One region of the Micromonospora sp. DH14 genome, then DNA from elsewhere that is predicted to be linked to it. Evidence: riboswitches for the same ligand, from Rfam matches in the RefSeq annotation. Region 1 holds a riboswitch; each other region holds the start of a gene.

The links. Region 1 has a riboswitch for cyclic di-AMP ahead of QCZ28_RS28610 (NlpC/P60 family protein). Riboswitches for the same ligand answer to the same signal wherever they lie in the genome.
Region 2: another riboswitch for cyclic di-AMP. It lies ahead of QCZ28_RS32220 (C39 family peptidase); the one in region 1 lies ahead of QCZ28_RS28610 (NlpC/P60 family protein).
Region 3: another riboswitch for cyclic di-AMP. It lies ahead of QCZ28_RS25915 (hypothetical protein); the one in region 1 lies ahead of QCZ28_RS28610 (NlpC/P60 family protein).

Annotation. Positions count from the first base shown of each region.
Region 1 is NZ_JARVKT010000032.1:38,520-41,760, forward strand. Features, by position in the region: gene QCZ28_RS28600 (pyridoxamine 5'-phosphate oxidase family protein) at 1-93, opposite strand, end outside; gene dcd (dCTP deaminase) at 193-771, shown strand; gene QCZ28_RS28610 (NlpC/P60 family protein) at 830-1,870, opposite strand; cyclic di-AMP (ydaO/yuaA leader) riboswitch at 1,884-2,019, opposite strand; gene QCZ28_RS28615 (peptidoglycan recognition family protein) at 2,255-3,241, shown strand, end outside.
Region 2 is NZ_JARVKT010000046.1:4,227-7,467, reverse strand. Features, by position in the region: gene QCZ28_RS32225 (hypothetical protein) at 1-459, shown strand, start outside; gene QCZ28_RS32220 (C39 family peptidase) at 533-1,372, opposite strand; cyclic di-AMP (ydaO/yuaA leader) riboswitch at 1,607-1,748, opposite strand; gene QCZ28_RS32215 (hypothetical protein) at 2,034-2,804, opposite strand; gene QCZ28_RS32210 (hypothetical protein) at 2,934-3,241, opposite strand, start outside.
Region 3 is NZ_JARVKT010000025.1:81,231-84,471, reverse strand. Features, by position in the region: gene QCZ28_RS25915 (hypothetical protein) at 107-1,120, opposite strand; cyclic di-AMP (ydaO/yuaA leader) riboswitch at 1,177-1,308, opposite strand; gene QCZ28_RS25910 (cation diffusion facilitator family transporter) at 1,450-2,367, opposite strand; gene QCZ28_RS25905 (AAA family ATPase) at 2,474-3,241, opposite strand, start outside.

The sequences.
Region 1 (3,241 bases):
ATAGCCGAAGCCCGGCCCGTACTGCTGGAGGAGAACGCGGATCCCGTCGGCGAGTCGGGGCTCGTCGGCGGCGAATTCGGACCAGGAAGCCATGTGGGCATTCTATCGAACAAATGTACGAGCAGCGACCTCGACGCGCTGGTCACCGGCACCGAATCCGGGCAGTTTCGGCAACGCGGCTATGGTGGTCCGATGCTGCTCTCCGACCGCGACCTGGTCTCCGAGATCAAGGCCGGCACGCTGGGCCTGGAGCCGTTCGAGCCCACCCTGGTCCAACCGTCCAGCATCGACGTCCGACTCGACCGGCTGTTCCGGGTCTTCAACAATCACCTCTACACCCACATCGATCCCGCCATGCAGCAGGACGACCTGACCTCGGCGGTCGAGGTCCCCGACGGCGAGCCGTTCGTGCTGCACCCCGGGGAGTTCGTGCTCGCCTCGACGCTGGAGGTCATCTCGCTGGGTGACCAGCTCGCCGGCCGACTGGAGGGCAAGAGCTCCCTGGGCCGGCTCGGGCTGCTCACCCACTCCACCGCCGGCTTCATCGACCCGGGCTTCTCCGGTCACGTGACGCTGGAACTCTCGAACGTGGCGAACCTGCCGATCACCCTGTGGCCCGGTATGAAGATCGGGCAGCTCTGCATCTTCCGGCTCTCCTCGCCGGCCGAGCACCCGTACGGCTCGGTGGTCTACGGCTCGCGCTACCAGGGCCAGCGGGGGCCGACGCCGAGCCGCGCCTGGCAGCACTGGCGCACCTGGCCCACCCGCTGAACCACGACGACGAGGGCCCGCCGCGACGGATCGCGGCGGGCCCTCTCGTCACCCGGGGTCAGCCCGGGCGGCCGTAGCTGTGGATCGGGCCGTCGTCGACCTTCTTCATCTTGACCGGTTGACCGGCCTGTGAGGCGTGCACCACCCAGCCGCCGCCGACGTACATGCCGACGTGGTGGATGTCGCTGTAGTAGAAGACCAGGTCGCCGGGGCGCAGGTCGCCCCTGCTGACGTTCTTCGTGACGCGGCTCTGCGCGGCGGCGTTGTGCGGCAGCGACACGCCGGCCTTCGCCCAGGCGGCCAGCATCAGCCCGGAGCAGTCGTACGAGTTCGGACCCTCGGCACCCCAGACGTAGGGCTTGCCGATCTGGGCGCAGGCGAACTTGACAGCGGTGCCCGCGCCGCCGCCGGGGTAGCTGCCCGGGCAGGGCGCCGGGCGCAGTGGGCCACCGCCACCGTTGCCGTACACCTTGAGGCGCAGCTTCTGCAGGCGGTCGATCTCTTCGTTGATCTGCTTCTTCTTCGCCGCCAGCTGAGCCTCGGTGCGGGTCAGCTGGGCCACCATCTCGTCCAGCGGCGCCTTCTGCGCGGCCAGCTGGTCGCGCAGGTCGGCGACCTCGCGTACGTCCTTCTGCTGGTTGTGCGCGAAGCGGTCGAGCATCTCGAGCTGGCCGACCACCTCGCTGGGCGACCGGCTGCCCAGCACCGCGTTGACGGTCAACACGTTCTCACCCTTGTAGGCACGGGCGGCGAGGGCGCCGACCTTGTCCATCGCAGCGTCGACCTGGCGCTCCAGCGGGGCGATCCGGGCGGCCAGCGCGTCGGCCTGCTTGCGCTTGGCGGCGAGGTCGATGCGGGTGGCGTTGTGCCGTTCGATGATCGGTTCGAGCTTGTTCCAGTCGGCGTCGATCTGGCGCTCGATCTCGGCGACCGACGGGTCGGCGTGGGCCGCCGTGGCACTGCCGGTCAGGACGACGGCGATGCCGGCCAGGGCGGCGAGTGCGGTGGTGAAGCGGGACCAGCGTGGGCGCGGCACGATCGACGTCGGGCCGGCTGGTGCCGACCGCTCGGACGACGGCCGCGGGGCATGGAGTGCCACCGGGGTTCCGTACTCCTTCTTCCTGACCGCCTACCGGGTTAGCTGACGGGTTCGGGCGGGAAGTCGGCGCCCTACCGCAGTGGCTGCGGATTCACCCCGAGGGACCTGGGTCCCCGGTTCGCTCGGAAACGACTCGGCGGTGTCGGTCCGTTACCGCCCGGGCTGGGCGGAGCTGCTGTCGGCCCGACGAATGACCAGAGTAGAGACGTTCGTTACCGATCCGCAACCCGCACGGCCGTGACACTCCGTACCGATTGGACGAGGTCACCGACCGTGTGTGAAGAATTCTTTCCCCATGCTTCGATAGATGGAAAGGTATTGACCTGACCTCCCGGACGGCGCGATGGTGACCTGACCTCACTCCGCGAGAATCTAGGGGGTTCGATGCACCATCCAACCCTGTCGACCGGCTGGCGCGCACTGCTCGCCGCCGCCGTGGTCGCCGCCGCGACCACGGTGCCACTCTCCGTCGGCCCGGCCGCCGCCGCGCCCACCACCGGCCGTCAGCAGCAGTACGCCGCCGCGGCCACCGAGTACGGGGTGCCGACAGTCGTGCTGCTCGGCGTCTCCTACCTGGAGTCCCGCTGGGACACCAACGCCGGCACACCGAGCACCAGTGGCGGCTACGGCCCGATGCACCTGACCGACGCCCGGCACGTGGCCGCCCTACCCGGGCGCGGTCACCACGACGCCGGTGCCGAGGACCCGCGCGGCGACGACTCGCGTCCGGCCCGGGTGCCCGCGCCCCGACCGGTCGAGGCCCCCGCGCCGTCCACCGCCGCGTTGCAGACCGTGGACGCCGCCGCCACGCTGACCGGAGTCACCCCCGAGGCACTGCGCACCGACGCGGGCCTCAACATCCGGGGTGGGGCGGCGCTGCTCAGCGCGTACCAACGGGAGCTGGACGCCCCCGTCGGCGCCGACACCGACCCGGCGGCCTGGTACGGCGCGGTGGCCCGCTACTCGGGCGCGGACAGCGCCGACGCCGCCGCGGCCTTCGCCGACGAGGTCTTCACCACCATCGGCGCGGGCGAGTCCCGGGTGGCCGACGACGGCCAGCGGATCACCCTGCCGGCCCGCGCGGTACAGCCCGAGCGTTCCTGGTTGGACCGGCTGGGCCTGCGCCGGCTGGCCCGCCCGGACGGGGTGGAGTGCCCTCGCACCATCTCCTGCGAATGGATCCCGGCACCCTACGAGGCGTTCGGCGACGGGGACTACGGCAACCACGACCTCTCCGACCGACCCGCCCGGCAGAAGATCGAATACATCGTCATCCACGACACCGAGGCGAGTTGGGCGACCACCCTGCAACTCGTCCAGGATCCGACCTACGTCAGCTGGCACTACTCGCTGCGCTCCGTGGACGGGCAC
Region 2 (3,241 bases), on a different contig from region 1:
TGCACGCTGTACAAGCCGCCGAACAGCGACCCGGACAGCACCGACTACTACAAGTGGAAGCGGACCAGCGCGATCGCGGCGCGCTTCACCATCAAGGCGACCGGCACCAGCGTGTTCGCCGCGACGATGCACCTGCCGCAGGAGAACCGGCAGAACGCCTGCGCCGGCGACGGCGACCGGGGCATCGCCAACAGCGGTATCCACCTCGGCGCGGACGCGACCACGCTGCTGAACGCGTCGACGATCCGCGTGGTGGGCATCGACGCGAACCGCACCGGCATCGCCCCGGGCACGCTCAGCGGCTACGGCATGACCGGGTACGGGTCGGCGGCCACCAGCGGTTCCAGCAAGATCGACTACTTGTTCGTCAGGGGCAGTGTGCAGTCGTCCGCCGTCGACCACACCGTGGTCGGGACGAAGTCGAACCACAAGGCGTTGTACGGCTTCATCACCTACTGACCGCACCGCCGAAGACGCCGCGGGCGCCGGCCCCTTGTGGGGGACGACGCCCGCGGCGGTCAGCGTGCCCGGGTCAGGCGGAGTAGCCCCGGCTGGCGATCCAGTTGGCCAGGTCGATCGTGGTGATCCAGTACGACGGGTCGGCCGCGTTGGCCGAGTCGGCGATCCGCACGGTACGGCCGTTGTCCTTGTAGCCCACGACGGCGATGTAGTGCCCGCCGCCGTAGGAGTGCCAGCCACCGTCGGTGTCGGTGGCGTCCCCGACGACGTTGGCCACCACGCCCCGGCCGTCGGTGATGGCCTTCACCACGTCAGCCTGGAGGCGGTCCATCTGGGCCGGGCTGGGCGCGCCGGCGAACATCCGGGTCCGGTACGGGGATCCCTTCACCTCGGCGTTGAGCACCCGGGTGGTGTCCTCGGCCGAGTTGGTGCCCATCTCGGTGGTGCCCAGCTCGGCGCCGAGCTCCTCCTGGGTGCGGTCGATGCCGGCGGCGCTGAGCGCGTTGCGGGTGGCCGCCGGTCCGCAGTTGTAGTAGGTGTTCTGCGCCTCGTAGTCGTAGTCGAGCACCTTGGTCGCGGGCGGCTTCGGCGGCGTCGGCTTACGGGTGAGGTCGGGGTTGCTCTTGGCCTTCGCGGCGGGAGACGCGGCGCTGGTGGTCGGCGCGGCGGTGGTCGGCGCGGCGCTGGCCAAGGGGGACGCGTCGCCACCGGAGGTGGCGATGTCGCTGCGCATCTCGGCGACGGTGGTCGCGGTGCGCTGGGTGGCCGGGGCGTCGTCGGCGGTGGTGAGCAGGGCGCCGCCGGTGGTGGCGATGGCGAGAGCCGCGGCGGAGGCGGCAACGATCTGGTACGGGCGCTCGGTGGCGAGGCGGCGGAGCTGACGCTGCAGGGTGTGCTTCACGGGGTCCTCCACGGATCGGGGGGGAGAGCGGCACACCGGGGCCGGACCGGTATCCGGGCAGGCGCCAGCGCGCGGACCGTGGTCCGCGGATGGTGAACCGCTCAGGGGAACGCCTGGCGTGGCCGGGCGGGGAAGGCGATGACCCGGGGGGTCAGCTCACCGTCACGCGACGATTGAGCGGGTGCACCGCCGCGCCGTGGAGGCGAGGGAACAACCGAGGGGTGGAAAGGTGCTGCACGAGGATGGGACTCCTTCCGACACCGCCTACCGGGTTAGCTGACGGATTCGGGCGGGAAGATCGCCCTACCGCGGGCCGTGGCTCGCGGATTCACCCCGGACTTACTGATGGGTCCCCGGTTCGTTGATCACGATTAAGCGGGTCGATGCGGCGTCGCTTCTTGCGATCGGTTACCGCACCGGACGGGACGACACTACTGGCCCCCCACAGGCCCTGCCAAGCGATGCTCACCTGCGCAAACCTCAATCTGCGCGGCAATTTCTGCGCGTATTGCCGATGATGTGACTCGATGGGACAACCGGTTACGGGCGCGCCTGCGGGCGACAACCGGACAGGCGACGAAGAACGCCACCATAATCGCGGGAACAATGGCGCGGCGCGCGCCGGACGTCCGATTTCACAATTGCGTGACCGGCCTCACATCACAGATCGGGCTCAACCCGCCCGGGCCGGGCGCCACCGTGCCACGACGGCCGGACGCCACGCCCCCGCCACCGTCCGGCGGGCGGGCACCGGGTTCGGGCGCAGCCGGGCCGCCGCCGCGTACGCCTCCTCGGCGAGGGTACGAGCCGACTCGGCGGCCAACTCCGCGTCACGCCAGGCGGCCCGCTCACGGTCGGCGGCCACCTGGTAGTCGGCCAGCCGCGCATCCCGGACCACCCGGCTGATCAGCACCTCCTGCTCGACCGGGTGGCGTCGGGGATCCCAGCCGTGCCGGTGCCCGAACACGTCACCGAGCTGCGCCATGCTCAGGTCACCCCGCCAGTACGCGGCCATCGCCGCCCGGTGCAGATAGCGCTCGCGGGCCGCGTACTCGGCGGGGGTGTGCGGGGTCCGTGGGGTGGGCAGCGCCCCGGCGCCCGCGAAGCGACGCGCGGCGGTGTCCGCCGCGTCGTACCCGGTCCAGGCCCGTTCCATCTGCTCCTGGGCGCTCAGCCAGGCGGCGCGTCGCCGCCTGGCTGTCGTCGCCGCGCCGGCCGCCGCGACGGCCACCTCCTCGGCGTAGCGGCGCAGGTCGGCGGCCTCGGCGGCGGCCACCTCCCGGGCGCTGGGCGCGGCCGGGAGCGGGTCGTCGGCGGGCCGGTCCCGTTCGGGGCGGGCGGCCAGCACGGTGAGCAGGCCCAGGGTCAGCAGGACCAGGGTCGACCAGATGGCGGCGGCCCGCGGCACCTCGGTCACGAACTGGTAGAAGACGACGGTCTCCATGGTCGGCACCTCAGGGAGAGAGCAGTGCGATGGGGCCGCACCGGCCGACGGGCCACGGCGGGACACCGGTCGGCGGGTGGGAAGCGGGTGGGGCGACAGGCGCGGCGGCGGGACGATCGTCCCGGTGGCTCAGCGCCGGGGTGGGGCCCGGCAGGCCCGACCGCTCGCACCGTCGACGAGGGGCAGCCGGTCGGACTCCGCCGCGCGGACCGGAAGCACGCCGGTCGCGGTGGCGCGGTGCTCCTCGGGGAGCGCCCCGGGCGAGTCGACAGCCCAGGCGGGAACGGCCTCCTCGACGGCGTCCGGTGGGATCGCCGCTGCCGGGCGCGCCGCAGCGTGCGCCCCGACGTGCCGACCGGAGGCCGCCAGCGGCCCGGCGGCGACGGAGGCCGACACGACGCTCGACGTTGGCACCGGGCTGGGCGTCGACGCGGCGG
Region 3 (3,241 bases), on a different contig from region 1:
CCGCCGAGCGACGACATCAGGGGTACGCCCGGCGACGTAGCCGGCCCCGGACGCAGGTGATGCCTGTGAGTCATCGTGATGACTCACAGGCATCACCACGCGTGGGTCAGTAGACCGACAGGTGTACGTGGTTGGTGTGGTCGGTGGACGGGGTTCCGTGCGCCCCGCTGTACGACTTCCATCCGCTGCTGGGCAGCCAGATCTGCTTGTACCAGATCACGTAGAGCACGGCGAGCCGGTCCGCGTTACGGATGAAGTACGCGGCCAGGTTGTTGCCGTAGGTCTTGTCGCCGCCGGTCGCGGCTCCGCCGAAGCCGCCCTTCTGTGCGGCGAAGTCGCAGGCCCGGCCCTTCGGGTGCTCACCGGAGCCGCTGGGGCGGTGGCACGAGACGTACCTGGTGAAGCCCGCGGCCTTGGCCTGGTTGAGCGCGTGCAGGGTGCGCGGGGTGATGCAGCCGCTGGCCGGCGTCGGGTCGTTGACGCTGCACGACTCGGCGGGCCAGGAGCCGTCGGAGTTGCGCGGCGCGGCCGTCGCGTTGGCGGTGGAGGTGCCCCGGTTGGAGCCCGTGTCGGCGGCGCTCTGCGTCTTGGGTGTGGTGGCCACGGTCAGGGCCCGTTCGGCCTGTTCCTTGCGCTTGGCCATCACCGCGACCTGCTTGCGCTGTTCGGTGATCTCGCCGTCCAGTGCGACCCGGGTGCGGGTGGCCTGGTCCTTGCTCTGCAGCAGGTCGCGCAGCACCCGGTCCTCGTTGGCGGCCACCGCGTCCAGGGCGGCTGCCCGGTCCATGAAGCCTTCCGGGGTGCTGCTGTTGAGCAGCGCCGACATCGCGCCGAGTCGTCCGGTCCGGTACGCCACCTCGGCGATCTCGCCGACCTTGCCGTTGCGCTGGTCGATCTCGACCTCGATGGTCTTCAGCTGGGTGGTGAGCTGCTTCTGCCGTTGTACCGAGGTGTCCAGGGCGCGCTTGGCGTCCAGGTAGCCCTTGCTGGCCGCCTCGAGTTGGGCGCGCAACGCCGGGGTGCCGCCCTCCTCGTCGGAGTCGGGTGCGGCGGCCCGCAGGCCGGTCGGGGGAGCGGCCGAGGCGGTGCCGGCCGGAAGCGCGACGCCGAGGGCGAACATCGCGACGATCAGGGCCGCCAGTCGGGCGGCGGGTGGTCGTGCTGGTGCCACTGCGCATGTCCTTCCGTCAGCCGCCGACCGGGTTAGCTGACGGGTTCGGGACGGAAGATCCCTACCGCTGACGCGGATGCACCCCAGGAACATGGTTCCCCGGTTCGCCCGGTTGGGCGATTAGGCGGCGACCGCCACCGGCGCCGGGAGGCGCCGCCTGGTGGAGGCCGGGACCGAGCCTACCGGTGCCGGTGGGGCCGTTGCAGCCAATGTGACGGACGGTGCGTGCGTCATCACGGAAAATTACCCTAAAAGTGAGCAATGCTCCGAAAAGGTCGTCACCACTCGATGGAGCCACACGCGCCGGAGGCGGCGCCCGGCTCGATCTGCAACGTCGCGTGTTCGATGCGGAAGTCGTCGTGCAGGGCCGTACGCGCCGCGGTGAGCACCGCGCCGACCTCCGCCCCGGGTGCCATGGTCAGGTGTGCGGAGGCCACCTCCATGCCCGAGGTGAGCGTCCAGACGTGCAGGTCGTGCACCTCGACGACGCCGGGCACCGCGGCCAGCCGGTCGTGCACGGCGGTCACCTGGAGGTGCTCCGGGGCGGCCTGCACCAGGATGCGGATGGCGGCGCGGGCCAGCCGCCAGGTGCGCGGCAGGATGAACACGCCGATGGCGACCGCGACCAGGGGGTCCGCCCACCACCAGTCGGTGACGGTGATGAGCAGCGCCGCCCCGATGACGCCGACCGAGCCGAGCAGGTCACCGAGCACCTCCAGGTAGGCGCCCTGGAGGTTGATGCTCTCCCGGGCCCCGGCGCGCAGCAGGGCGAAGGCGGCGATGTTCGCGAGCAGACCGAGCACGGCCACCGCGAGCATCGGGCCGGCGACGACCTGGTGCGGGTCGCCGAACCGACGGATCGCCTCGATCACCACGTAGATCGCCACGCCGGAGAGCAGGACGGCGTTGGCCAGCGCGGCGAGCACCTCGAGCCGGTAGAGCCCGAAGGTGCGCTGTGGGTCGTTGGCGGCCCGCCGGGTCGCCGTGATCGCGGCGAGCGCCATCCCGATGCCGAGCACGTCGGTGAACATGTGCCCGGCGTCGGAGAGCAGGGCGAGTGAGCCGGTGTGCAGGGCGGTCACCGCCTCGACCACCATCAGGGTGGCGAGCAGCCCGAACGCCGCCCAGAGTCGACCCCGGTGCTGGTGTGCGGCATTGGCGACGGACCCATGGTGGTGGTCATGACCTGCGCCCACGAGATTCACCTTCCGCCGCCGGCCGGGACCCGGTCAAATGTATGCTCACATCGCTATGTGTGCAAGTGTACGGGCGGTGCCTTTCGCTGGCGGCGATCCGCGCAGGTCAGGCGGTCGGGTCGATGGTGGTGAGCCGCTGGGTGGCCCGGGAGAGCGCCACGTACAGCGTGCGTACCCCGGCACCCGGATCCGCCCGGATTTCGCTCGGGGCGACCAGCACCACCGCGTCGTACTCCATGCCCTTGGCCTCCAGGCTGGTCACCACCTGCAACCTGGGCGCGCCGAGCGCGCCGAGCCAACCGGCGACCTCGTCGCGGCGGGGGACCGGCGTGATCACCCCGACCGTGCCCTCCACCTCGGCCAGCAGGCCGGCGGCGGCCTCCACCGTCGCGGTCTCCAACCCGGCGGCCGGCACCACCAGCTCGACCGGTTCCACCCCGGTGGAGCGGACCGCTCTCGGCAGCGGCAGGTCGGGGTAGAGCCGGCGGATCTCCGCCGCCGCCACCGCGAAGATCTCCGACGAGTTGCGGTAGTTCGTGGTCAGCGTGAACTCGTGTCGCTTGCGCCGGCCCAGCGCCTGGTCCCGGGCTCGGGTCAGCTCCTCCGGGTCACCGGTCCACGCGGTCTGCGCAGGGTCGCCCACCACCGTCCAGGAGGCCAACCGGCCACGTCGACCGACCATCCGCCACTGCATCGGCGAGACATCCTGCGCCTCGTCCACCACCACGTGCGCGTAGTCCCGGTAGTCCTCCGGCCGCTCCCGGGCGGCCGCGCGGGCGGCCCGCTGCCGTTCGCCGAGGGTGCTCAGCTCGCGGACACCACCGGCGAGCTGGAACGGATCGCGTCGCGCCCTGGCCGGCTGCGCGGGCTTACC